Regions from separate parts of the Saccharothrix coeruleofusca genome, predicted to be linked through region 2. Evidence: riboswitches for the same ligand, from Rfam matches in the RefSeq annotation. Region 2 holds a riboswitch; each other region holds the start of a gene.
The links. Region 2 has a riboswitch for S-adenosylmethionine ahead of JOF41_RS34555 (methionine ABC transporter ATP-binding protein). Riboswitches for the same ligand answer to the same signal wherever they lie in the genome.

Region 1: another riboswitch for S-adenosylmethionine. It lies ahead of thrC (threonine synthase); the one in region 2 lies ahead of JOF41_RS34555 (methionine ABC transporter ATP-binding protein).
Region 3: another riboswitch for S-adenosylmethionine. It lies ahead of JOF41_RS22525 (aminotransferase class V-fold PLP-dependent enzyme); the one in region 2 lies ahead of JOF41_RS34555 (methionine ABC transporter ATP-binding protein).

What each region holds. Positions count from the first base shown of each region.
Region 1 covers NZ_JAGINV010000001.1:422,039-426,062, forward strand. The annotation lists gene JOF41_RS02035 (DNA internalization-related competence protein ComEC/Rec2) at 1-356, shown strand, start outside; gene JOF41_RS02040 (hypothetical protein) at 371-826, shown strand; gene thrC (threonine synthase) at 893-2,155, opposite strand; SAM riboswitch class I at 2,166-2,281, opposite strand; gene holA (DNA polymerase III subunit delta) at 2,367-3,347, shown strand; gene rpsT (30S ribosomal protein S20) at 3,819-4,024, opposite strand, start outside.
Region 2 covers NZ_JAGINV010000001.1:7,416,813-7,420,836, forward strand. The annotation lists gene JOF41_RS34545 (resuscitation-promoting factor) at 1-337, shown strand, start outside; gene rsmA (16S rRNA (adenine(1518)-N(6)/adenine(1519)-N(6))-dimethyltransferase RsmA) at 651-1,523, shown strand; SAM riboswitch class I at 1,610-1,700, shown strand; gene JOF41_RS34555 (methionine ABC transporter ATP-binding protein) at 1,909-2,919, shown strand; gene JOF41_RS34560 (methionine ABC transporter permease) at 2,916-3,599, shown strand; gene JOF41_RS34565 (MetQ/NlpA family ABC transporter substrate-binding protein) at 3,630-4,024, shown strand, end outside.
Region 3 covers NZ_JAGINV010000001.1:5,042,504-5,046,527, reverse strand. The annotation lists gene JOF41_RS22535 (DUF167 domain-containing protein) at 1-203, shown strand, start outside; gene JOF41_RS22530 (potassium/proton antiporter) at 280-1,767, shown strand; SAM riboswitch class IV at 1,818-1,932, shown strand; gene JOF41_RS22525 (aminotransferase class V-fold PLP-dependent enzyme) at 1,974-3,290, shown strand; gene lspA (signal peptidase II) at 3,310-3,888, shown strand; gene JOF41_RS22515 (RluA family pseudouridine synthase) at 3,885-4,024, shown strand, end outside.

The DNA.
Region 1 (4,024 bases), 7.0 Mb from region 2:
TGCTGCGGGCTTCGACCGGGGCAGGCCGGGTGCTGCTGACCGGCGACATCGAGCTGGCCGCGCAGGCCGGTCTGCTCGGGCGGCACGCCGACCTGCGGGCCGACGTGCTCAAGGTGCCGCACCACGGCTCGAGGTACTCGTCCGCGGCGTTCCTGGAGGCGGTTCGGCCGAAAGTGGCGTTGATCAGCGTCGGAGCGGGCAACCGCTACGGACACCCCAGCGGGGTGCTGCTCGACGCGCTGGCTAGCCGGGGGGCGCTGGTGCTGCGCACTGATCAGGACGGCGACACCGCCGTCCTGCTGGGCCCGGAGGGGCCGCGGATCGCCCGCAGGGGCGACCCGCCGGGGAGGAACTGACAAGGGGAGGAACCGTGAACGACGTCTGGATCCGGCTGCACACCGGATGGGCGCCCAACGACGACCACCAGGCCGTGGCGTGGGTGCTGTGGCAACTGGGCTACAAGCCGGAGCCGTGGCCGCCGCAACTGCGACCGGGGTTCGCCTACTACGTGTGCGAGCACCTCAGAGCGGGCGGCCGGGGCATCATCGCGCGGGCGACCGTGACCGACGTGCTGAGCCCCACCCAGGTCGCTTCGCCCGAGGAGGCGTACCGCGTGGTCGCCGACCGGCTGTTCGACGACGAGCTGACCATCCCGGTCGAGGACTGGCGCGCCCGCGCCTACAACAAGATCAAGGCGGACGCGCCGTGGCCGCAACGGGTGATCGCCTGGCGCATCACCACCGAGCAGGTCGGGCCGTACGTGCTGCCGGAGCTGGCGAGGTTCCCGCGCAGCGGGTGGCTGCGCTCGTCCAGCATCGCCCTGTGATCGCGGTGGGCAACCCTGCGGGCTTGCGCACCACCTCCAGCGGTGCGCAAGCCGTGAGGGGGTGGATCAGTCGGCGAGGGCCTTGATCACGGCGTCGGCGCTGGGCGGCACGGTGGCGCGGGGGCCGACCCGGTCGCCCAGGGCGTCCAGGGTCTTGAGGCCGTCGCCGGTGATCAGCAGGACGGTCTCGGCGTCGGGGTCGAGCTGCCCGGTCTCGATGAGCTTCTTGGCCGTCGCCACGGTGACCCCGCCCGCGGTCTCGGCGAAGATGCCCTCGGTGCGGGCCAGCAGCCGGATGCCCTCGACCACTTCCTCGTCGGTGACGTCCTCGATGGCCCCGCCGGTGCGGCGGACCGAGTCCAGGGCGTAGGGGCCGTCGGCGGGGGCGCCGATCGCCAGCGAGCGGGCGATGGTGTCCGGGCGCACCGGGGTGACCGTGTCGTGGCCCGCCTTGTACGCGGTGGCCACCGGGGAGCAACCGGTCGCCTGTGCGCCGAACACGCGGTAGGGGGTGTCCTCGACCAGGCCGAGCGAGGCGAACTCGCGGAAGGCCTTGTCCACCTTGGTCAGCTGGGAGCCCGAGGCGATGGGGATGACGATCTGCTCGGGCAGGCGCCAGCCCAGCTGCTCGGCCACCTCGAAGCCGAGGGTCTTGGAGCCCTCGGCGTAGTAGGGCCGGACGTTGACGTTGACGAACGCCCAGTCCTCGTGCTCGGCGGCCAGCTCCTGGGCGAGGCGGTTGACGTCGTCGTAGTTGCCGTCGACGGTGATCAGCGCGCCGTCGTAGACGGCGGTCATGAGGATCTTGGCGCGTTCCAGGGAGGAGGGCACGAGCACGACCGACCGCCAGCCCGCGCGGGCCGCCGCGGCGGCCACGGCGTTGGCCAGGTTGCCGGTGGAGGGGCAGGCCAGCACCTTGAAGCCGAGTTCCCTGGCCGCGGCCAGGGCCACGCCGACCACGCGGTCCTTGAAGGAGTGGGTGGGGTTGCCGGTGTCGTCCTTGACCCACACCTTGCGCACGCCCAGCGCCTTGGCCAGGCGGTCGGCCTCGACCAGGCGGGTGCCGCCGGGCTCGGTGTTGGGGTGGGACGTCACGGTGGAGGGCACGGGGAGCAGGCCGCGGTAGCGCCAGATCGACCGGGGACCCGCCTCGATGTCCTCGCGGCGGATCCGACCGAAGTCGTAGGCCACTTCCAGCGGCCCGAAACACTCCAGGCACGCGTACTCGGCGGCGAGAGGGGTCTGGTGGCCGCACTCACGACACGACAGAGCCCGAGCGGGACCGAGGTCGAAGGAGGTGGTGGGCGAAGGCGCACTGACAGCAGTCATCGCGAGGTTCTCCTCATCTTTCCCGCTGCGCGGGTCGGAATTGGCACCGTGGTCGCCCAGCGCGAGCGCTGGTGACGGGTTGCCGGGGCTTCTTCGGGCCGATCCCTCTGCCCCTCTGGATGAGCGGTATTCGGTTGTGGCGTTCACGCTACGACACGATCCCGAGCCGTGGCCAGCGAAGTCCACCATGCGGACGTGGCAGGATCGGACCGTGAGCGCGACCGCAGCCAGCCAGCCCGATGCCGTGCACCTGGTCGTCGGCGAGGAGGAGTTGCTGGTCGAACGCGCGGTGCGGTCGGCGCTGGAGACCGCGCGGGCGGCCGACCCGCAGGCGGACCTCACCCGCGTTCGGGTGACCGACCTCACCCCGCCGGAGCTGGCGGAGCTGGTCAGCCCGTCGCTGTTCGCCGAAGGGCGGGTGATCGCCCTGGAGGCCGCGCAGGAGGTGAGCAAGGAGATCGCCGACGCGGTGCTGGCCTACGCCAAGGCGCCTGCGGACGGAGTGACCCTGGTCGTCGTGCACACCGGCGGCGGGCGCAGCAAGGCGGCCAAGGAGCTGCCCGCGGCGCTGCGCAAAGCCGGGGCGCGGGTGGTCGAGTGCCCGAAGATCACCAAGGCCGCGGAGCGGGAAGCGTTCGTGCGCAACGAGATCCGCTCGGCGGGCGGCAAGGCCGACCCGGAGGCGGTGGCCGCGCTGATCGAAGCGGTCGGGTCGGACCTGCGGGAGCTGGCCGCCGCGGCGTCGCAGCTGGTCGCGGACACCGGCGGGAAGGTCGACGCGGAGGCGGTGCGCCGCTACCACCGCGGCCGGGCCGAGGTGACCGGGTTCGCGGTGGCGGAGAAGGCCGTCATGGGCGACCGGGGCGGGGCGCTGGAGGCGCTGCGCTGGGCGATGCAGCTGGGCGTGCCGCACGTGCTGGTCGCCGACGCGCTGGCCGACGCGGTGCGCACGGTCGCGCGGGTGTCCGCGGTGGGCCGGGGCGACCCGTTCAAGCTGGCGGGCGAGCTGGGGATGCCGCCGTGGAAGGTCAAGAAGGCCCAGGGGCAGGCGCGCGGCTGGGACGGCGACGGGCTGGCCAGGGCGATGTCGGTGGTGGCCGGGCTGAACGCCGACGTCAAGGGCGTCGCGGCGGACTCGGGTTACGCGCTGGAGCGCGCCGTCCTGGCCATCGTCGCCGCCCACGGCCGCTAGACCACCAGCGCCCGCCCACATCCTGACTTGAGCGTTCGGGCACCGCGAACTGAGCGTTGGGGGTTTTAAAGCGGCGCTCGCCGCGCGACAGGTCGCCAAGGATGGCGCTCGCGGGCCCCCCGCTGCGCGCGCTCCGCGCGCGCCCCTGGTGCGTGGGCAAGTACTACCCGAGGGGCGTCCGGAGATCGGTAACTACTACCCGAGGTGCGCGGAAGCGCGGGGCAGGGCGCGAAAGCGCGGGTCGGGGTGCGCGAACGCTCAGTTCGTGGTGTCGGAACGCGCGACTCGCGGGGGCGACACGCCCAACACGCCCATAGGTGGGTGACACCGGGGACGGGCGTGGCCGTTCTGAGCGTTGAACTCGGGGGTTCTGAGGGTTCGACTCGCGGGACGAGGGTGGGGCCGAACGCGGCGAGCGCCGCCTCCCGCGTGGGGAAGCGGCGCTCGCGGAGGCTGCTGGGCAGCCGGTGCTCAGAGCTGGTTGGCGCGCTTGGCCAGGGCCGACTTCTTGTTGGCGGCCTGGTTGGCGTGGATGACGCCCTTGGAGGCGGCCTTGTCGAGCTTGCGGGAGGCCTCCTGCGCCAGCGCGATGGCCTTCTCCTTGTCACCGGCCTCGGCGGCCTCACGGAACTTGCGGATCGCGGTCTTCAGCGAGGACTTGACGGCCTTGTTGCGCA
Region 2 (4,024 bases):
AGTCGCCCGCGAGCAGCTGGGCACCAAGGTCACCAAGGAGCCGAAGGCCAAGAAGGTCAAGGTCGGCACCAAGGTCCCGCCCGACGGCGCGGTCTGGGACCGGCTCGCGCAGTGCGAGGCGGGCGGCAACTGGGCCATCAACACCGGCAACGGCTACTACGGCGGCCTGCAGTTCAACAAGAGCACCTGGGACGCCTACGGCGGCAGCCAGTACGCCGCGTACCCGCACCAGGCCACCCGCGAGCAGCAGATCGCCGTCGCGACCAAGCTCCGCGACGGCCGCGGCGGCACCTACTCGGCTTGGCCCGGCTGCCGCGCCAAGCTCGGCCTGCCGTAACCCCTGGGCTTCCCCCACCGCCGCGTCCCACCTCCGCCGCGTCCCACCTCCGCCGCGTCCCACCTCCGCCGCGTCCCACCTCCGCCGCGTCCCACCTCCGCCGCGTCCCACCTCCGGGACGCGGCGGTCGCCTTCCCCGCGTCTGCAAGTACTACCCGACGCCCCGCAGTGGGCCGGTAACTACTACCCGGCTCCGTGACCGTCGGTCGTCGGGTAGTAGTTATGCGCTCGATGGAGCGGGTCGGGTAGTACTTGCAGGCGTAGGAGGGGGCCGGGGCGTTCGGCTCGCGGGAGGGGAGGGGAGAATGCGGTGGTGACCGGAACCCCCCAGGCGGGCAGCGCGCTGCTCGGCCCGGCCGACGTGCGGCGGCTGGCGGCCGAGCTGGACATCCGCCCCACCAAGAAGCTGGGGCAGAACTTCGTGCACGACCCGAACACGGTCCGCCGCATCGTCGCCTCCGCCGAGCTGACCGCCGACGACGTGGTGCTGGAGGTCGGGCCGGGCCTGGGCTCGCTGACCCTGGCCCTGCTGCCCTCGTGCCGGGCGCTGGTCGCGGTGGAGATCGACCCGGTGCTCGCCGACCGCCTGCCCGCCACCGTCGCCGAGCGCGCCCCCGAACTGGCCGACCGGCTGTCCGTGGTCCCGGCGGACGCGCTGCGCGTCACCGCCGGGCAGCTGCCGGTCGCGCCGACCGCCCTGGTCGCGAACCTGCCCTACAACGTGGCCGTGCCCGTGGTGCTGCACCTGCTGGCCGAGCTGCCCTCGCTGCGCACCGGCCTGGTGATGGTGCAGGCCGAAGTGGCCGACCGGATGGCCGCGGGCCCCGGTGGCAAGGTCTACGGGGTGCCCAGCGTGAAGCTGGCCTGGTACGCCGACGCGCACCGGGCCGGGCCGGTGTCGCGCTCGGTGTTCTGGCCGGTGCCCAACGTGGACTCCGCGCTGGTGGCCTTCCGGCGGCACCCCGAGCCACTGTCCACTGTGGACCGGAACGTGCTGTTCCCGTTGGTGGACGCGGCTTTCGCGCAGCGCCGCAAGACGCTGCGCGGCGCGCTGGCGGGCTGGGCGGGGTCGCCCGCCGAGGCGGAGCGGCTGCTGCTGGCCGCCGGGGTCGATCCGGGCGCTCGCGGCGAGCAGTTGGGAGTTCACGACTTCATCCGGATAGCCGAAGCCGCTGCCACTCGATAGCCGGTGATCCTTCGGCCATCTGTGTGATTTGTCGAACGATCCGTTTACAGGCTTGCGTCAACCTCGGGTCGTCGGGTGTACTCGTGCTGCCATCCCGAGCGGCCGAGAGACCTGGCTCCACGACGCCGCAGCAACCACCCCCCATGGGGCAGGTGCTTCAGCCAGGATCGATGGAGGATCACGTGCCCAGGACGCGAATGCTCACACGCAGGCGAGTCGTCGACCACGGCCGTCGCACTGCCACGGGCTGTCGCGGCTCCCTCGCCTAGCGGCACCAGCGGCACCAGGCAATCCTCGCCGTCCTCTGCGGACACCCCTTCAGCAGCAGATCTCGGTCGCGCGCGCCACGAGCGCGCGCTGCCGCGCGCAGTCGTGGAGCGAAAACGTGATCACAGTCGAAAACCTCACCAAGACCTTCCCCGGCAGTACCGGTCAGGTTCGCGCGCTGGACGGCGTGAACCTGGACGTCGCCGCCGGAACGGTGCTCGGCGTCGTCGGCCCCTCCGGGGCGGGCAAGTCCACCCTGGCCCGCTGCGTCGCGCTGCTGGAGCGCCCCGACAGCGGCGCGATCCGCGTCGACGGCACCGACCTGGTGTCGCTGGGCGGGTCCGCGCTGCGCGCCGCCCGCAGGCAGATCGGCGTTGTGCCGCAAGGGGATTCGCTGCTGCGCCAGCGCACCGCCGCGGGCAACGTGGCGCTGCCGCTGGAGTCCGCGGGCGTGCCGGGGCCGCAGCGCCGCACCCGCGTGGCCGAGCTGCTGGACCTGGTCGGCCTGACCGACAAGGCGGGCTCCTACCCCGACCAGCTCTCCGGCGGCCAGCGCCAGCGCGTCGCGGTCGCCCGCGCGCTCGCCGCCAGCCCGTCGGTGCTGCTGGCCGACGAGCCGACCTCCGCGCTGGACCCCGAGACCACCGGCTCCGTGCTGACCGTGCTGGACCGGGCCCGCGCCGAGCTGGGCGTGACCGTCCTGGTGGTGACCCACGACATGGGCGTGGTCCGCCGCATCTGCGACGACGTGGCGGTGCTGGAGGGCGGCAGGGTCGTGGAGCACGGCAAGGTGCTCGACCTGGTCTCCGACGCGGCCAGCCGGACCGCCGCCTCGCTGCTGCCCGCCGTGGACCAGAACCCGGCGGTCGAGCGCTCCTACGACCGGGTGGCCGACGTGGTGCTGGTCGGCTTCGCCGCCGTGGGCGCGCTGCTGCCCGAGGCCACCAGCCGCTTCGGCGTGGAGCTGAACCTGCTCGGCGGCGGCCTGACCAGGCTCGGCGAGACCCCGGTCGCGCGGTTCCGCGTCGGCCTCAACGGCGAGCGCGCCGACTCGGCGCTGGAGTGGATCACCGAGGCGGGCGGCGCCGTGCGCCGCACGCCGACGGGTCCGCAGGGAGTAGCTGCGTGAGGAAGGCAACACCCTGGTCCACCGTGTTCGACTACCTCGTCACCGCGACCGGCGAGACGTTGTACATGGTGGCCGTCTCCACCCTGATCGCGACCTTGCTCGGCATCCCCGTCGGCGTCTGGCTGCAGCTCACCGCCCCCGGTGGGCTGCGGCCCAGGCCGCTGCTGCACAAGCTGCTCGGCTTCGTGGTCGACCTCGGCCGCGCCATGCCGTTCCTGGTCCTGCTCGTCCTGCTGACCTCGCTCACCCGGCTGGTCATCGGCCAGTCCATCGGGCCGACCGCGGCGATCGTGCCGCTGTCGGTGGGCGCGATCCCGTTCGTCGGCAGGCTGGTGCAGAACGTGCTGAGCGAGGTGCACGTCTCGGTGGTGGAGGCCGCGGTCACGACCGGCGCCACGACCACGCGCATCGTCCGCAGCGTGCTGCTGCGCGAGTCGCTGCCCGCGCTGATCAACGCCATCGGCGTGACCGCGATCGCCCTGCTCGGGTACTCGGCGATGGCCGGGGTGCTCGGCGGCGGCGGTCTCGGCGACCTCGCCGTGCGGCTGGGCTACCAGCGCTTCGACGACCGGGTGCTGTGGAGCACGGTCGCGGTGCTGGCGGTCATCGCCACGCTCATCCAGTTCGCCTTCAACCGTGCCGCGCGCGCTGTCGACCGCCGCAGGCACGCCTCCGTCTGATCCGGACCCACCCCGTAGTTAAGGAACACCATGCGTATTCGTGCTGCCCTCCTCGGCGCTGTGCTGCTCGCGGCAGGCTGCGGGAGCGGCGACAACGGCGCGGCGGGCAACCCCGACGCGCCGCTGAAGGTGGGCGTCAGCCCGGTGCCCCACGCCCAGGTCCTGCGCTACGTCGCCGACAACCTCGCGGCGGAGAAGAACCTCAAGATCGAGGTCGTCGAGTTCACCGACTACGTGCAGCCCAACACCGCGCTGGTGGACGGCTCGCTGGACGCGAACTACTTCCAGACCGTGCCCTACCTGGACACCTTCAAGAGCGAGAGCGGCGCCCAGCTGGAGTGGATCGGCCCGGTGCACGTCGAGCCGCTGGGCGTGTACTCCAACAAGCACAAGTCGCTGGCCGACCTGCCCGACGGCGCCCAGGT
Region 3 (4,024 bases), 2.4 Mb from region 2:
ACGGGGCGCTGGTGGTCGCGGTCGCCGCGCCCGCGGTCGAGGGCAAGGCCAACGAGGCCGTGCGCAAGGCGCTGGCCAAGGCGTTCGGGGTGCGCAGGCAGGACGTGGCCATCGCCTCCGGCGAGCGCGGGCGGGACAAGGTCGTGGTGATCGACCCGGCCCCCGACGACGGCGCGGAGGTGCTCGCGGCGCTGCTCGGTTGAGTCGGTGCCCGATTCGTCCACTTCGAGATCGTCAAGGAAGAATGCACCCACTACCGGGCGACAGCGGGGAGGGCGAGTGGGTGGTGTCACGGGTTTCCTCGGCATCGGTGCGGCGGTGTTGCTGGTGGCCGCCATCGCGGTACGGGTGTCGAGCAGGCTCGGGCTGCCCTCGCTGCTGCTCTACCTCGCCATCGGCGTGCTGCTGGGCGAGTCGGTGCTGGGCATCGAGTTCGAGGACGCCGACCTGACCCGTTCGCTGGGCACCGCCGCGCTCGTGCTGATCCTCACCGAGGGCGGCCTGACCACCCGGTGGGCCGCGGTCAGACCCGCGCTCGGCCTGGGCATCGCGCTGTCCACGGTGTCGGTGGGGGTCAGCGTCGCGGTCACCGGCGTGGCCCTGCACCACCTGCTGGGCCTGGACTGGCGCACCGCGCTGCTGTGGGGCGCGGTGCTGTCCTCCACCGACGCGGCCGCGGTGTTCAGCGTGCTGCGCTCGGTCGGCGTGGGCAGGCGGCTGATCGGCGCGCTGGAGCTGGAGTCGGGCATCAACGACGCCCCGGTCTACATCGCCGTGGTGCTGCTGGCCTCGCCGGACCCGATCACCTGGACCGCGCCGCTGCTGATGGTCTACGAGCTGGTCGCGGGCGCGGCGATCGGCGTGGCGCTGGGCCTGCTGGGCGCCGTGGGCCTGCGGCGCGCGGCGCTGCCCGCCACCGGCCTGTACCCGCTGGCCACGGTCGCGGTGTGCCTGCTCGCCTACACCGCGGGCGACCTGGCGCACGCCTCCGGCTTCCTGGCCGTCTACGTCGCGGCGGTGGTGCTGGGCAACGCCCGGCTGCCGCACCGCTCGGACACGCTGTCCTTCGCCGAGGGGTTGGGCTGGGTCTCCCAGATCGGCCTGTTCGTGCTTCTGGGCCTGTACGCCTCGCCGGAACGGCTGCTGCACGCGCTGGTGCCCGCCCTGGTCGCGGGCGCGGTGCTGCTGCTGGTGGCCCGGCCGCTGTCGGTGCTGGTGGCCGCCACGCCGTTCCGGGTGCCGTGGCGCGAGCAGGTGTTCCTGTCGTGGTCCGGGCTGCGCGGCGCGGTGCCCATCGTGTTCGCCCTGATCCCGCTCATCCAGCAGGTGCCCGGCGCCGACCAGCTGGTCGACGCGGTGTTCGTGCTGGTCATCCTGCTGACCCTGGTGCAGGGCACCACCCTGCCCAGGCTGGCCCGCTGGCTGGGGCTGGTGCGCTCGGGGGAGGCCAGCGAGGTGCAGTTCGACTCCTCGGCGCTGGACCAGTTCAACGCCGAGCTGCTCCAGGTGCGCATCCAGCGCGGGTCCAAGCTGCACGGCGTGTACCTGTCGGAGCTGCGGCTGCCGGTGGGCGCCTCGGTGAGCCTGGTGGTGCGCGAGGGCGGCGGGTTCACCCCGCAGTCGACCACCCGGCTGCAGGAGCGCGACCAGCTGCTGGTGGTGTGCACCGAAGGCGTGCGCACCGCCGTCGAGCAGCGCATCCGGGCGGTGGACCGGGCGGGCAGGCTGGCCCGCTGGAAGGGCGACACGGGCCGCGAGATCCCATGATCCGGACGGGGCTCGACGGCGGGCGGGTCCGCCGCTAACGTCGTGGGCGAGGTCATGAGTGCCAGCGACAAGCCCGGGCTAGCTGGCCGGCAACCCTCCTACCGCGGTGGGGTGCCCCCGGTGAGGACCTGGTCCGGCGCGGGGTGCGCCGGGCAAGCGCGGGCCTCCTGTCGAGCAGGGGCCCCCGAGGCCGCCGGAGGCTCGTCGTGACCGTCGCCGTTCCCCGTCCCGTCGCCGCCCTGCCCCGCGTGGTCGGGGCGGACCTGAAGGTCCCCCTGGTCACCGGGCAGTTCGTCGAGTACGCCAACCTCGACCACGCCGCGTCCGCGCCCTGCCTGGAGCAGGTCCGCGACGCGGTGGACGAGCTGCTGCCCTGGTACGCCTCGGTGCACCGGGGTGCCGGGTTCGCCTCCCACGTCAGCACCCGCGTCTACGGGCAGGCCCGCGACGCGGTGCGGCGGTTCCTCGGCGCCAGGGCGGGCGACGCGGTGGTGTTCACCCGCAACACCACCGACGCGCTGAACCTGCTGGCCCGAGCCCTGCCCCGGCGCACCTCGGTGGTGCTGTTCGACACCGACCACCACGCCGCGCTGCTGCCGTGGCGCGGACCAGGCGTGCGGCGGCTGCGCACGCCCTCCTCGGCGGCGGGCGCGGTGCTGGAGCTGGACCGGGCGCTGCGCGCCTGCCCCGAGGGGCCGCGACTGGTCGTGGTGACCGGCGCGTCCAACGTGACCGGTGAGGTGTGGCCGGTGGCCGAGCTGGCCGCGGTGGCCCGGCGGCACGGGGCGCGCGTCGTGCTCGACGCCGCCCAGCTGGCCCCGCACCGGCCGGTCGACCTCAAGGCGCTGGACGTGGACTACGCCGTGCTGTCCGGCCACAAGCTGTACGCGCCCTTCGGCGCGGGCGCGCTGGTCGGTCGCGCGGACTGGCTGCGGGCCGCCGAGCCGTACCTGGTCGGCGGCGGCGCGACCGCGCTGGTCACCGACCACGGCGACCGGCTGGGCGTGGCGTGGTCGGCGGTGCCCGAGCGGCACGAGGCGGGCTCGCCCAACGTGGTCGGCGCGCACGCCCTCGGCGTGGCCTGCGACGTGCTGGGGCGGCACTGGGAGCGCACCGGCGCGCACGAGCGCGGCCTGCTGGCGCGGCTGCGGGCGGGCCTGGCCACCGTGCCCGGCGTGCGCGAGCTGTCGCTGTTCGGGGCCGAGCACGACCGGGTGGGCGTGGTCAGCTTCGTCGTCGGCGGGCAGGACGCGGGCTACCTGGCCGCCGCGCTGTCCGCCGAGCACGGCATCGGCGTGCGCGACGGCGCGTTCTGCGCGCACGTGGCGGTGCACCGGCTGGCCGCCGGGCAGCGGGCGCTGCGCGCGTCGCTGGGGCTGGGCAGCACCGAGGAGCACGTGGACCGGCTCGTGGCGGCGCTGCGGTCGCTGGTGCTGGAGGGGCCGCGGGTCGACTACGCCCAGCGGGACGGCCGCTGGGCGCCCGCCCAGGACACCCGGCCGCTGCCGCCGTTCCTGGTCTGAGTGCGGTCGCGCGAACCCGATGCGGGACAATGGGCCGGTGAGCACTGAGCCCAACGCCGAACCCGAGGCAGTTCCGGGAGCCCCCGCCCCGCCACCCAGGCGGGTGCTGCTGCTGGGCGTCCTCGCCGCGGTGGTGCTGGCGCTGGACATCGCCACCAAGGTGGTCGCGGTCGCCGAGCTGGAGGGGCGGCAGCCGGTCGAGCTGTTCGGCGGGCTGCTGTACCTGCCGCTGGTCCGCAACCCCGGCGCGGCCTTCGGCATGGCCGAGGGGTGGACGTTCGTGCTGGCGCTGATCGCGTTCGGCGTGGTCGGCTTCATCCTGTGGATCGCCCGCAAGCTGCGGTCGGTCGGCTGGGCGATCGGGCTGGGCCTGGTGCTCGGCGGGGCGCTGGGCAACCTGGTCGACCGCGTGTTCCGCGCGCCCGGCCCGCTGCGCGGCCACGTGGTGGACTTCATCTCCGTGCTCGACCCGTGGGGCGGTTTCTTCCCGGTGTTCAACCTCGCCGACTCGGCGATCTGCGTGGGCGGCGGCGTGATCGTGCTGATGGCCCTGCTCCAGCGCGACTACGACGGCACCAGGGTGGAGAAGAAGGCATGAGCGGCTACCGAACCCTGCCCGTGCCCGACGGGCTGGACGGGATGCGCGTCGACGCGGGCCTGGCCAAGCTGCTTGGCCTGTCGCGGACCGCGGTCGCGGCGCTGACCGAGTCCGGCGACGTGGTGCTCGACGGACA